One region of the Janthinobacterium sp. GW822-FHT07H11 genome, then DNA from elsewhere that is predicted to be linked to it. Evidence: predicted binding sites of a transcription regulator. Region 1 holds the regulator's gene; each other region holds the start of a gene.
The links. The regulator sigma-54, encoded in region 1, starts transcription at its own class of promoters, with help from an activator protein. The targets are predictions, from matches to a motif close to TGGCANGNAANCTGCTTT.
Positions count from the first base shown of each region.

Region 2: adh (aldehyde dehydrogenase) is a predicted target of sigma-54. The motif match lies at 2,057-2,074, and genes of this name have one in related genera.
Region 3: prpB (methylisocitrate lyase) is a predicted target of sigma-54. The motif match lies at 1,132-1,149, and genes of this name have one in related genera.

Region 1 covers NZ_CM179507.1:902,088-905,364, reverse strand. Annotated here, with positions in the region: gene AC3RCJ_RS04015 (enoyl-CoA hydratase/isomerase family protein) at 1-166, opposite strand, end outside; gene hpf (ribosome hibernation-promoting factor, HPF/YfiA family) at 294-656, opposite strand; gene AC3RCJ_RS04005 (RNA polymerase factor sigma-54) at 726-2,204, opposite strand; gene lptB (LPS export ABC transporter ATP-binding protein) at 2,209-2,964, opposite strand; gene lptA (lipopolysaccharide transport periplasmic protein LptA) at 2,964-3,277, opposite strand, start outside.
Region 2 covers NZ_CM179507.1:1,386,727-1,390,003, reverse strand. Annotated here, with positions in the region: gene AC3RCJ_RS06225 (DUF779 domain-containing protein) at 5-394, opposite strand; gene adh (aldehyde dehydrogenase) at 450-1,970, opposite strand; gene AC3RCJ_RS06215 (beta-propeller fold lactonase family protein) at 2,308-3,264, opposite strand.
Region 3 covers NZ_CM179507.1:4,281,791-4,285,067, reverse strand. Annotated here, with positions in the region: gene AC3RCJ_RS18870 (TOL_0244 family TonB-dependent receptor) at 1-911, shown strand, start outside; gene prpB (methylisocitrate lyase) at 1,213-2,100, shown strand; gene prpC (bifunctional 2-methylcitrate synthase/citrate synthase) at 2,180-3,277, shown strand, end outside.

The DNA of each region.
Region 1 (3,277 bases):
TCGATCGTATCACCACGGCGTCCACCTGCGGGTCGTCGCGCCAGGCCAGCAGGGCGGCGCTCAGGGCACGCACCATCTCCAGCGACAGCGAATTCAAGGCTTTCGGGCGGTCGAGCACGATATGGCCCGTGCGGTGGCGGATGGAGGTCTGGACGAAGTCGCTCATGGCAGAAGGGAAAGAAGTGAGGATGGCGCATTCTAGCGCTTTCACCATGGGCATTGCGTTCCGCAGGACGCAAAAAAGGGCGCAATCTGCGCCCTTAGTTGATCACAACTGGGGGAAGCCGGTGGCCTTAGACGGCGACGACGGCGTCTTCCTCTGAGTTGTCTGGCAGATGCTTGATCGCCTCTTTACCGTGCCCTTGCACTTTGGTTTTGTATTTCATCACTTGCCTGTCGAGCTTGTCGATCAGGGTATCGATTGCGGCATACAAGTCGTGTGCCAGGCTTTCCACATAGACGGTCTTGCCACTCAGACGCAGGTTGACTTCGGCCTTTTGACGTTTTTCTTTCTCTTTGAGGTTATCCACGGTCAGAATCACGGCGATATCGATGACTTGATCGAAATGACGTTTCACGCGTTCCAGCTTCGTTTGTACGTATTCACGGATGGCTGGTGTCACTTCGAGATGATGTCCGCTGATGGTGAGATTCATACACACTCCTAAAGATGATCGGGTTCGTGCGGTGTCCATCGATTCCGGCCCGCAGAGGAACCGAAAAAACTACAAGCACTTACGCAGACTCACTGGCGGAATTTTCAACGCTTCCCGGTATTTGGCAACAGTACGTCGCGCAATCACCATGCCTTGTTCCCCCAGCATGTCCGCAATCTTACTGTCGGATAAAGGATTTTTAGGGTCTTCTGCTCCTGTCAGTTGCACGATCAATGCCCGTATCGCCGTCGACGATGCTTCACCCCCCGCTTCGGTGGCGACGTGGCTACCAAAGAAATATTTCAACTCAAACATGCCATGCGGGGTCAGCATGTACTTTTGGGTTGTTACCCGCGAGATAGTACTCTCGTGTAAACCCAGTGTATCAGCTATTTCACGGAGCACAAGGGGGCGCATGGCAACGGCGCCATGCGAGAAAAAGTTCTTTTGTCTTTCTACTATCGCCTGCGCCACGCGCAGGATGGTGTCGAAGCGCTGGCGCATGTTCTTGATCAGCCACTTGGCTTCCTGCAACTGCGCGCCCATGGCGCCTTCGCCCTTGCCCTGTTTCAATAAATTGGCGTACATGGCGTTCACGCGCAGGCGCGGCATGACGTCGTTGTTCAGGGTGACCTGCCAGCCATTGCGCGCCCGTTTGACGACCACGTCGGGCACCACGTAGTCGGACACGTCGGAAGCGAACACGGCGCCCGGATGCGGGTTGCACAGGCGGATCACCGTCTGCGCCTCGCGCAAGTCTTCCTCGTCGCAATCGAGGGCCTTTTTCAGCTTGTTGAAATCGCGCTGGGCAAACCAGGCCAGGTGCTTTTCCACGATGACGAGGGCCATGCGCCGCGTCACCAGGGCGACGTGCGGCAAGCGCTTGATCTGCAGCGCCAGGCATTCGGATGCATTGCGCGCGCCCACGCCCGGCGGATCGAAACTTTGCAGCAGCGACAGGGCCGTGCGCAGCTCGTCGGCGTCGATTTCCAGCTCTTCCGGCAGGCGCGCCAGGATGTCGTCGAGCGACTCTTCCAGGTAGCCGTTGTCATCGAGCGCGTCGATGATCAGCTCGACCAGCGCGCGGTCGCGCAACTCGAGCACCGTCACGCGCATCTGCTCCATCAGGTGCTCGCGCAGGGTGCAGTGATGGGCTTCCAGCTGCGGGCGCGCATCTTCGTCGTCGGGCGCCTTGCCCCGGCTCGCCTCGCTCCAGTCGCTGTCGCCGCCATCCATGGCGGGCGGGCTGTCGGCGCCGTCGCCGTCGAAGGTTTCCGCTTCGGCCGGCGCCGCAGGCGCTTCCTGGCCCGGCGGCTGGGGCGGCGCTTCGGCCGGCGCGGCCGTGGAGCTCAAGGCGCCGTCGGACAACAGGCGCAGCGAACGGTCGAGCGGATCGTCGAGGCGTTCGAGCAAGGGATTATCCGTCAGCAATTGCTCTAGTTCCTGGTGCAATTCCAGGGTCGATAATTGCAGCAGGCGTATCGATTGCTGCAACTGCGGCGTCAGTGCCAGATGCTGCGAAGTGCGCAGCTGCAATGATTGTTTCATTGGCTCACATGCGGAAATGTTCGCCCAGATAGACCCGGCGTACCGACTCGTTCGCGATGATGTCGTCGGGGCGTCCCGACGCCAGCACCGAGCCCTGGTTGATGATGTAGGCGCGGTCGCAAATACCGAGCGTCTCGCGCACATTATGATCGGTGATCAGCACGCCGATATTGCGCTCTTTCAAGAAACGCACGATGCGCTGGATCTCGATCACGGCGATCGGATCGACGCCGGCAAACGGCTCGTCGAGCAGCACGAAACGCGGATCGGTGGCCAGCGCGCGGGCGATTTCCACGCGGCGGCGCTCGCCGCCCGACAGGGACAGCGCCTGGTTTTCGCGCAGTTTTTCAATCTGCAAGTCGGCCAGCAATTTATCCAGGCGCTCCTCGATCTCGGCCTTCTTCAGGGGGCGGCCTTCGACGGTCTGGATTTCCAGCACGGCGCGGATATTGTCCTCCACCGTCAGCTTGCGGAACACGGACGCTTCCTGCGGCAGGTAGGACAGGCCCATCTGCGCGCGGCGGTGGATCGGCAGGCTGGAAATATCCACGCCGCTGATATCGATGCTGCCGCCGTCCGATGGCACCAGGCCGACGATCATGTAGAACGAGGTGGTCTTGCCGGCGCCGTTGGGGCCCAGCAGGCCCACCACTTCGCCGCATTCGACCTGCAGCGACACGTCATGCACGACTTGCCGCTTGCCATAGGTTTTCTGCAGCCCGCGAACGATCAAGGTGCTGCCGCAACGTGTATTTTCCATTATTTCTTTCCTGGCGCGGGAGCGGCAGGCGCTTTCTCCGCCGGTGCCTTGTTCTTCGGCTGGATCACCATGCGCACGCTGCCGGCGCCCGGGGTGCTGGTGCCGCTGTCGCTATTTTCCATCGTGAAGACTTCCTTGCGGCTGTCATACGAGATGAAGGCGCCATTGGCCACGTCGGTGGGCTTGCTGCCCTCCAGGCGCGTCAGCTTGGCCTTGGAAAACAGTTTCACCACTTCCGTCTTGTTATCGTATTCCACGCGCTCCGCCTCGCCTTCCACCCACAGGTCGCCGGCGCCATCGCGCTTCTGGCGGA
Region 2 (3,277 bases), 480 kb from region 1:
TGTATCAAGTGCTGCCGTGGTCATGCGGTTGCGCATGCAGCAAGGCGCACTCTTCATCGGTAAACAGGCGCGAACGCGTCAGGAAGCGCTTGCCCGTGCCGTTGTCGAGTGAAAACATGCCGCCATTGCCATCGACCACATCGATAATCAACTGGGTATGCTCCCAGTACTCGAATTGCTCGAGTCCCATGTAGAACGGTGTGCCATTCAAATTGCCGAGATAAATGTCGGTATCGCTGACATCGAACTCGCCCAGCGCATAGCACATGGGCGCACTGCCGTCGCAGCAGCCGCCCGACTGGAAAAACATCAGCGGACCGTGACGCTCACGCAACTTGTCCATCATTTCCAGCGCCGCATCGGTGGCGACCACCCTGGCAATTGCTGCACCCATGGCATCCCTTTCATGCGCGCCGCGCCATTTTCCTGGCGCGGCGCATGTTGCCGGTTTAGAAGAAGCCCAGCGCTTTCGGGCTATAGCTCACCAGCAAGTTCTTCGTTTGCTGGTAGTGGTCGAGCATCATCTTGTGGTTTTCGCGGCCGATACCCGATTGCTTGTAGCCGCCGAACGCGGCGTGGGCCGGGTACAGGTGGTAGCAATTGGTCCACACGCGGCCCGCCTGGATGGCGCGGCCCATGCGGAAGGCGCGCGAACCGTCGCGCGTCCACAAACCGGCGCCCAGGCCGTACAGGGTGTCGTTGGCAATGGCCAGCGCGTCGGCTTCATCCTTGAAGGTGGTCACGGACACGACCGGCCCGAAAATCTCTTCCTGGAAGATGCGCATCTTGTTGTGGCCCTTGAACACGGTCGGACGCACGTAGTAGCCGCCTTCCAGGTCGCCCGCCTGCGTGTGGCGCTCGCCGCCGGCCAGCACTTCAGCGCCTTCCTGGCGGCCGATGTCGAGGTAGGACAGGATTTTTTCCAGCTGCTCCTGCGATGCCTGCGCACCGATCATGGTGGACGAGTCGAGCGGATTGCCCTGCTTGATGGCGGCCACGCGTTTGAGCGCGCGCTCGATGAATTTCTCGTAGATCGATTCCTGGATCAGCACGCGCGATGGGCAAGTGCACACCTCGCCTTGATTCAGCGCAAACATCGCAAAGCCTTCCAGGCACTTGTCGAAATACTCGTCGTCCGCATCCATCACGTCTTCAAAGAAGATGTTCGGCGACTTGCCGCCCAGTTCCAGGGTGACGGGAATCAGGTTTTGCGCGGCGTAGCCCATGATCAGGCGGCCCGTGCCCGTTTCGCCCGTGAAAGCGATCTTGGCGATGCGCTTGCTCGAGGCCAGCGGCTTGCCCGCTTCCAGGCCGAAACCGTTGATGATGTTCAGCACGCCTGGCGGCAACAGGTCGCCGATCAGCTCGATCAACACCATGATGGAAGCGGGGGTTTGCTCGGCCGGTTTCAGGACCACGCAATTGCCGGCGGCCAGGGCTGGCGCCAGTTTCCACACGGCCATCAGGATAGGGAAATTCCACGGAATGATCTGGCCCACGACGCCCAGCGGCTCATGGTAGTGATAGGCATAGGTTTCCGAGTCGATTTGCGCGACGGAACCTTCCTGCGCACGGATGCAGCCGGCAAAGTAACGGAAATGGTCGATGGCCAGCGGAATGTCGGCATTCATCGTTTCGCGGATGGGCTTGCCGTTGTCGATGGTTTCCGCCGTGGCGATCAGGCTCAGGTTCTGTTCGATGCGGTCGGCGATGCGGTTCAGGATATTGGCGCGCTCGGCAGGCGAAGTCTTGCCCCAGGCATCCTTGGCGGCATGCGCGGCGTCCAGCGCCAGCTCGACGTCTTCCGTCGTGGAACGGGCGATTTCGCAAAACGGCAAGCCCGTGATCGGCGTGATGTTGGGAAAGTATTCACCTTTTACTGGGGCAACGAATTTGCCGCCGATGTAATTGTCATAGCGTTGTTTGAAGGGATTGGCTACGCCCAGTTTGCTGATGTCTGCGAGATTCATGTCGTCCTCTATCGGGTTAATTAGAATGGAAGTGCTGTAATTAAAATCAAACGTCCTGGTACAGATGGGGTAAGTACACGGAGTCTTCCGCAAATGCCGTGCCAGCTCGCCGCCTGCCTACAAAATTAGCGCGTTTTACCCCTGATGCAAGGGGGAAGCGCCTGAATCGGCGCTGTTTTCAGCATGCATGCCCCTGAGTCCCGGGCACGGCCACCTGTTTGCGTTTTGAACAGGGCGGCGGCGTCCTGTTCCAATCCGTGCCAGCCCTGCTGCTGCGCCCCTGCGCCGCTGCACAATGGAACAGGTGTACCAGACTGGAACACCTGTTCCTGTTCCGCTACCGAATCACCACGCCCCACGGCAATTCACCAACGGTAATATCAGCCACCTTGCGCGCAGTGGCCGTATCGATGACGGAAACGCTGTTCGAACGGCCATTGGCCACGTACAGCTTGCTCCCGTCCGGCGTGATGGCCATGTTCCACGGACGCTTGCCGACGGCAATAGTGGCCGTCACTTGGTTGCTGGCCGTATCGATCACCATCACCGTGCCGTCCGTGCCATTCGATACATACACTTGCTTGCCGCCGGGATGGACGACGATGCCATTCGCATTCTTGCCTGCAGGAATGGTGGCGACGGCCTTGCGCGCGGCCATGTCGATGACGTAGACGGCATTGACCAGTTCGCACGCCACATAGGCACGGCCGGAGTCCGGACTGAAACCGATACCGCGCGGACGCAGTCCCACGGCGATGGACGCCACCTGGCGGCGTTGCGCGACATCAATGACATCGACTTGCTCGGCCTCTTCGGCGCTGACCAGCAGCCAGCGCCCGTCCGGGCTGAAGACCGCATGCTCCGGGTTGCGCCCCTCTACCTTGATATCGGCGAGCACGACGCCGGTCTGGCCATCGAGCAGGGCCACGCTATTGTTTTCCTCGACGGCCACGGCGACGTAACTGCCGTCTTGCGAGGCGCTCACGCCTTCGGGTGACTTGCCCAGCGCCACCGTGCGCACGGGCGTGCCAGCCGCGTTATCGATCAGCAGCAAGGCGCTGCTGGCCGCGTCCGTGACAAACAATTGCCGCCCGGTGGGATCGGCGGCAATGCCGCGCGGACGCTTGCCCGCCGCGATCTGGCGTACCACCTGGTCGGTGGCCGTATCGATCACGCTCAAGGTGCCCGATTTTTCATTGGGGACATAGGCAAAAGGAGCGGCCTGGAGAGCAGTACTGGCAAGCGCGGGCAACAGCCAGCACACCTGGCGCAAGCGCGGGAAGAAGTTGGGCATAATCACCTTTTCA
Region 3 (3,277 bases), 3.0 Mb from region 1:
TCCAGCTGCGCCACGCGCGCGACCAGGTGGACAACAGCGAAATCATGGCTTTTTTGCCGGCCGCGCAGGCGCAAACGTGGTCCAGCCTGTTTGCGCAGGATGAGATCAGCCTGGGGCCCGGCTTGCGCCTGACGGCGGGCCTGCGTCTCGAACGCAATGGCTACACGGGCACGCAGTGGCTGCCGAACCTGCGCCTGGCCTGGCAGCGCGCACCGGACAGCCTGCTCTGGACGGCCCTGTCGCGCACCGTGCGCGCGCCATCGCGGCTGGACCGCGACCTGTATTTCCCCGGCCAGCCGCCCTACATCCTGGCCGGCGGCGCCGGCTTCAAGCCGGAACTGGCAACGGTGCTGGAGGCGGGCTACCGGGGGCGGGCCGGCAATGCCTGGTCGTATTCCGTCAACCTGTACCGCGCCCTGTATGACCGCCTGCGCACGCAGGAGCTGGCGCCCGGCGGCGAACAAGTCTATTTCGGCAATGGCATGCGCGGCGCCACGCGCGGCATCGAGGCCTGGGGCAGCTACCAGGCCAGCCCCGCCTGGCGCCTGTCCGCCGGCTGGACGGCGCTGCACGAAACGCTGTCGTTCAAGCCGGGCAGCATCGATACGGCCGCTTCCCTGGAACGGGCAGGGCGCGACCCGGCCCATACCTGGCAGCTGCGCTCCTCGCTGCAATGGTCGCCGCACGCGCAGTTCGACGCCACCGTGCGCCGCGTGGCGGCCCTGGCCACCCCCGGCGTGCCCGCCTATACGGCGCTGGACCTGCGGCTGGGGTGGCAATTCCAGCCGGGATGGGATGCATTGTTGAGCGGCAATAACCTTTTCGGCGGCGGCCACGGCGAATTTTCCGAGCTGGCCACGCGCAGCCATCTCGGGCGCAGCGTGCTGTTGAGGCTGGTGCGCCGTTTCTAGCCAGCGTTTCACCGCGTGTTGCAAAATGGTGAACGGCGGATGTTTCAACCGATGAGAGTGAAACATTTTTGAAACATCGTGTACTTTCGTGTACTCGCTGCCCGACACCGGCTGTTCCCTTGCGTGACACCCCTGTGCCTGCGCGGGCCGGGCTTTCCCCGGGCTTTCCCCCCTTGTTTCCACTCTGCGGCCGCGCTGCCTGCGCAGGCCGGTGATGGCCTGGCACGGCATTTGCAATACTGATGCTCATAGCAAGTCCATGAAACATTCGGAAAACTCTGATTACCCATAAGGTGCATACATGACCCAATACTCCGCAGGTGCCGCTTTCCGCAAGGCCGTCCAGGAAGAATCTCCTTTGCAAGTCGTCGGCGCCATTAACGCCAACCACGCCTTGCTGGCCAAGCGTGCCGGCTACAAGGCCATCTACCTGTCCGGCGGCGGCGTCGCGGCCGGCTCGCTGGGCTTGCCCGACCTGGGCATTTCCAGCCTGGACGACGTATTGACCGATGTGCGCCGCATCACCGACGTGTGCGACCTGCCGCTGCTGGTCGATGCCGACACGGGTTTCGGTTCGTCCGCCTTCAACGTGGCGCGCACGGTCAAATCGATGATCAAGTTCGGCGCGGCCGGCCTGCACATCGAAGACCAGGTGGGCGCCAAGCGCTGCGGCCACCGTCCGGGCAAGGAAATCGTCAGCAAGGAAGAGATGATCGACCGCATCAAGGCGGCCGTCGACGCGCGCACGGACCCGAACTTCGTCATCATGGCGCGCACCGATGCGCTGGCCGTCGATGGCCTGGAAGCGGCCCTGGAACGCGCCATCGCCTGCGTCGAAGCCGGTGCCGACATGATCTTCCCGGAAGCCATCACGGACCTGGACATGTACGCCACCTTCGCCAAGGCCGTCAATGTGCCTATCCTGGCCAATATCACGGAATTTGGCGCCACGCCGCTGTTCACCCTGGACGAACTGCGCAGCGCCCACGTGGGCCTGGCCCTGTACCCCTTGTCGGCCTTCCGCGCCATGAACAAGGCGGCGGAAAACGTCTACCAGGCGCTGCGCCGCGATGGCACGCAAAAAAATGTCGTCGACACCATGCAGACGCGCATGGAACTGTACGAATCGATCAATTACCATGATTTTGAACAAAAACTGGACGCGCTGTTCGCCGCGCAAAAGAAATAAGCAGAAATAAGCAAGCAAGCCGGGACCGCATGCCGGTCCCGCAGTGACGCACCCGAGACCATTCAATCTGGAGAACACAATGACCGCACCGCAAGCCGCCACTTTCAAGCCTAAAAAATCCGTCGCCCTGTCCGGCGTCACCGCCGGTAACACGGCGCTGTGCTCGGTCGGCAAGACCGGCAACGATTTGCACTACCGCGGCTACGACATCCTGGACGTGGCCGACAGCTGCGAATTCGAGGAAATCGCCTACCTGCTGGTGCACGGCAAGCTGCCGACTTCCGCCGAACTGAAAGGCTACAAGGCCAAGCTGAAGTCCCTGCGCGGCCTGCCGTGCGCCGTCAAGGCCGCGCTGGAAGCGCTGCCGGCCGCCGCCCACCCGATGGACGTGATGCGTACGGGCGTGTCCGTGCTGGGCTGCGCCTTGCCGGAAAAGGACGACCATAACGCGCCTGGCGCGCGCGACATCGCCGACCGCCTGATGGCGTCGTTCGGCTCCATGCTGCTGTACTGGTACCACTACAGCCATAACGGCAAGCGCATCGAGGTGGAAACGGACGACGACTCGATCGGCGGCCATTTCCTGCACCTGCTGCACGGTGAAAAACCGTCGGCGTCGTGGGAAAAAGCCATGCACACCTCGCTGATCCTGTACGCGGAACACGAATTCAACGCCTCGACCTTCACCAGCCGCGTCATCGCCGGCACGGGTTCCGACATCCATTCGGCCATCACGGGCGCCATCGGCGCGCTGCGCGGCCCGAAACACGGCGGTGCCAACGAAGTGGCGCTGGACATCCAGAAGCGCTACGACAACGCCGACGAAGCGGAAGCGGACATCCGCGAGCGCGTCGCCAACAAGGAAGTGGTGATCGGCTTCGGCCACCCCGTCTACACGATCTCGGACCCGCGCAATAAAGTCATCAAGGAAGTGGCCCGTTCGCTGTCGCAGGAAGCCGGTTCCACGAAGATGTTCGACATCGCCGAGCGCCTGGAATCGGTCATGTGGGAAATCAAGAACATGTTCCCGAACCTGGACTGGTTCTCGGCTGTCTCGTACCACATGATGGGCGTGCCGACGGCGATGTTTACGCCGCTGTTCGTCATTTCGCGCACCTCGGGCTGGGCCGCCCACATCATCGAGCAGCGCATCGACAACAAGATCATCCGCCCGAGC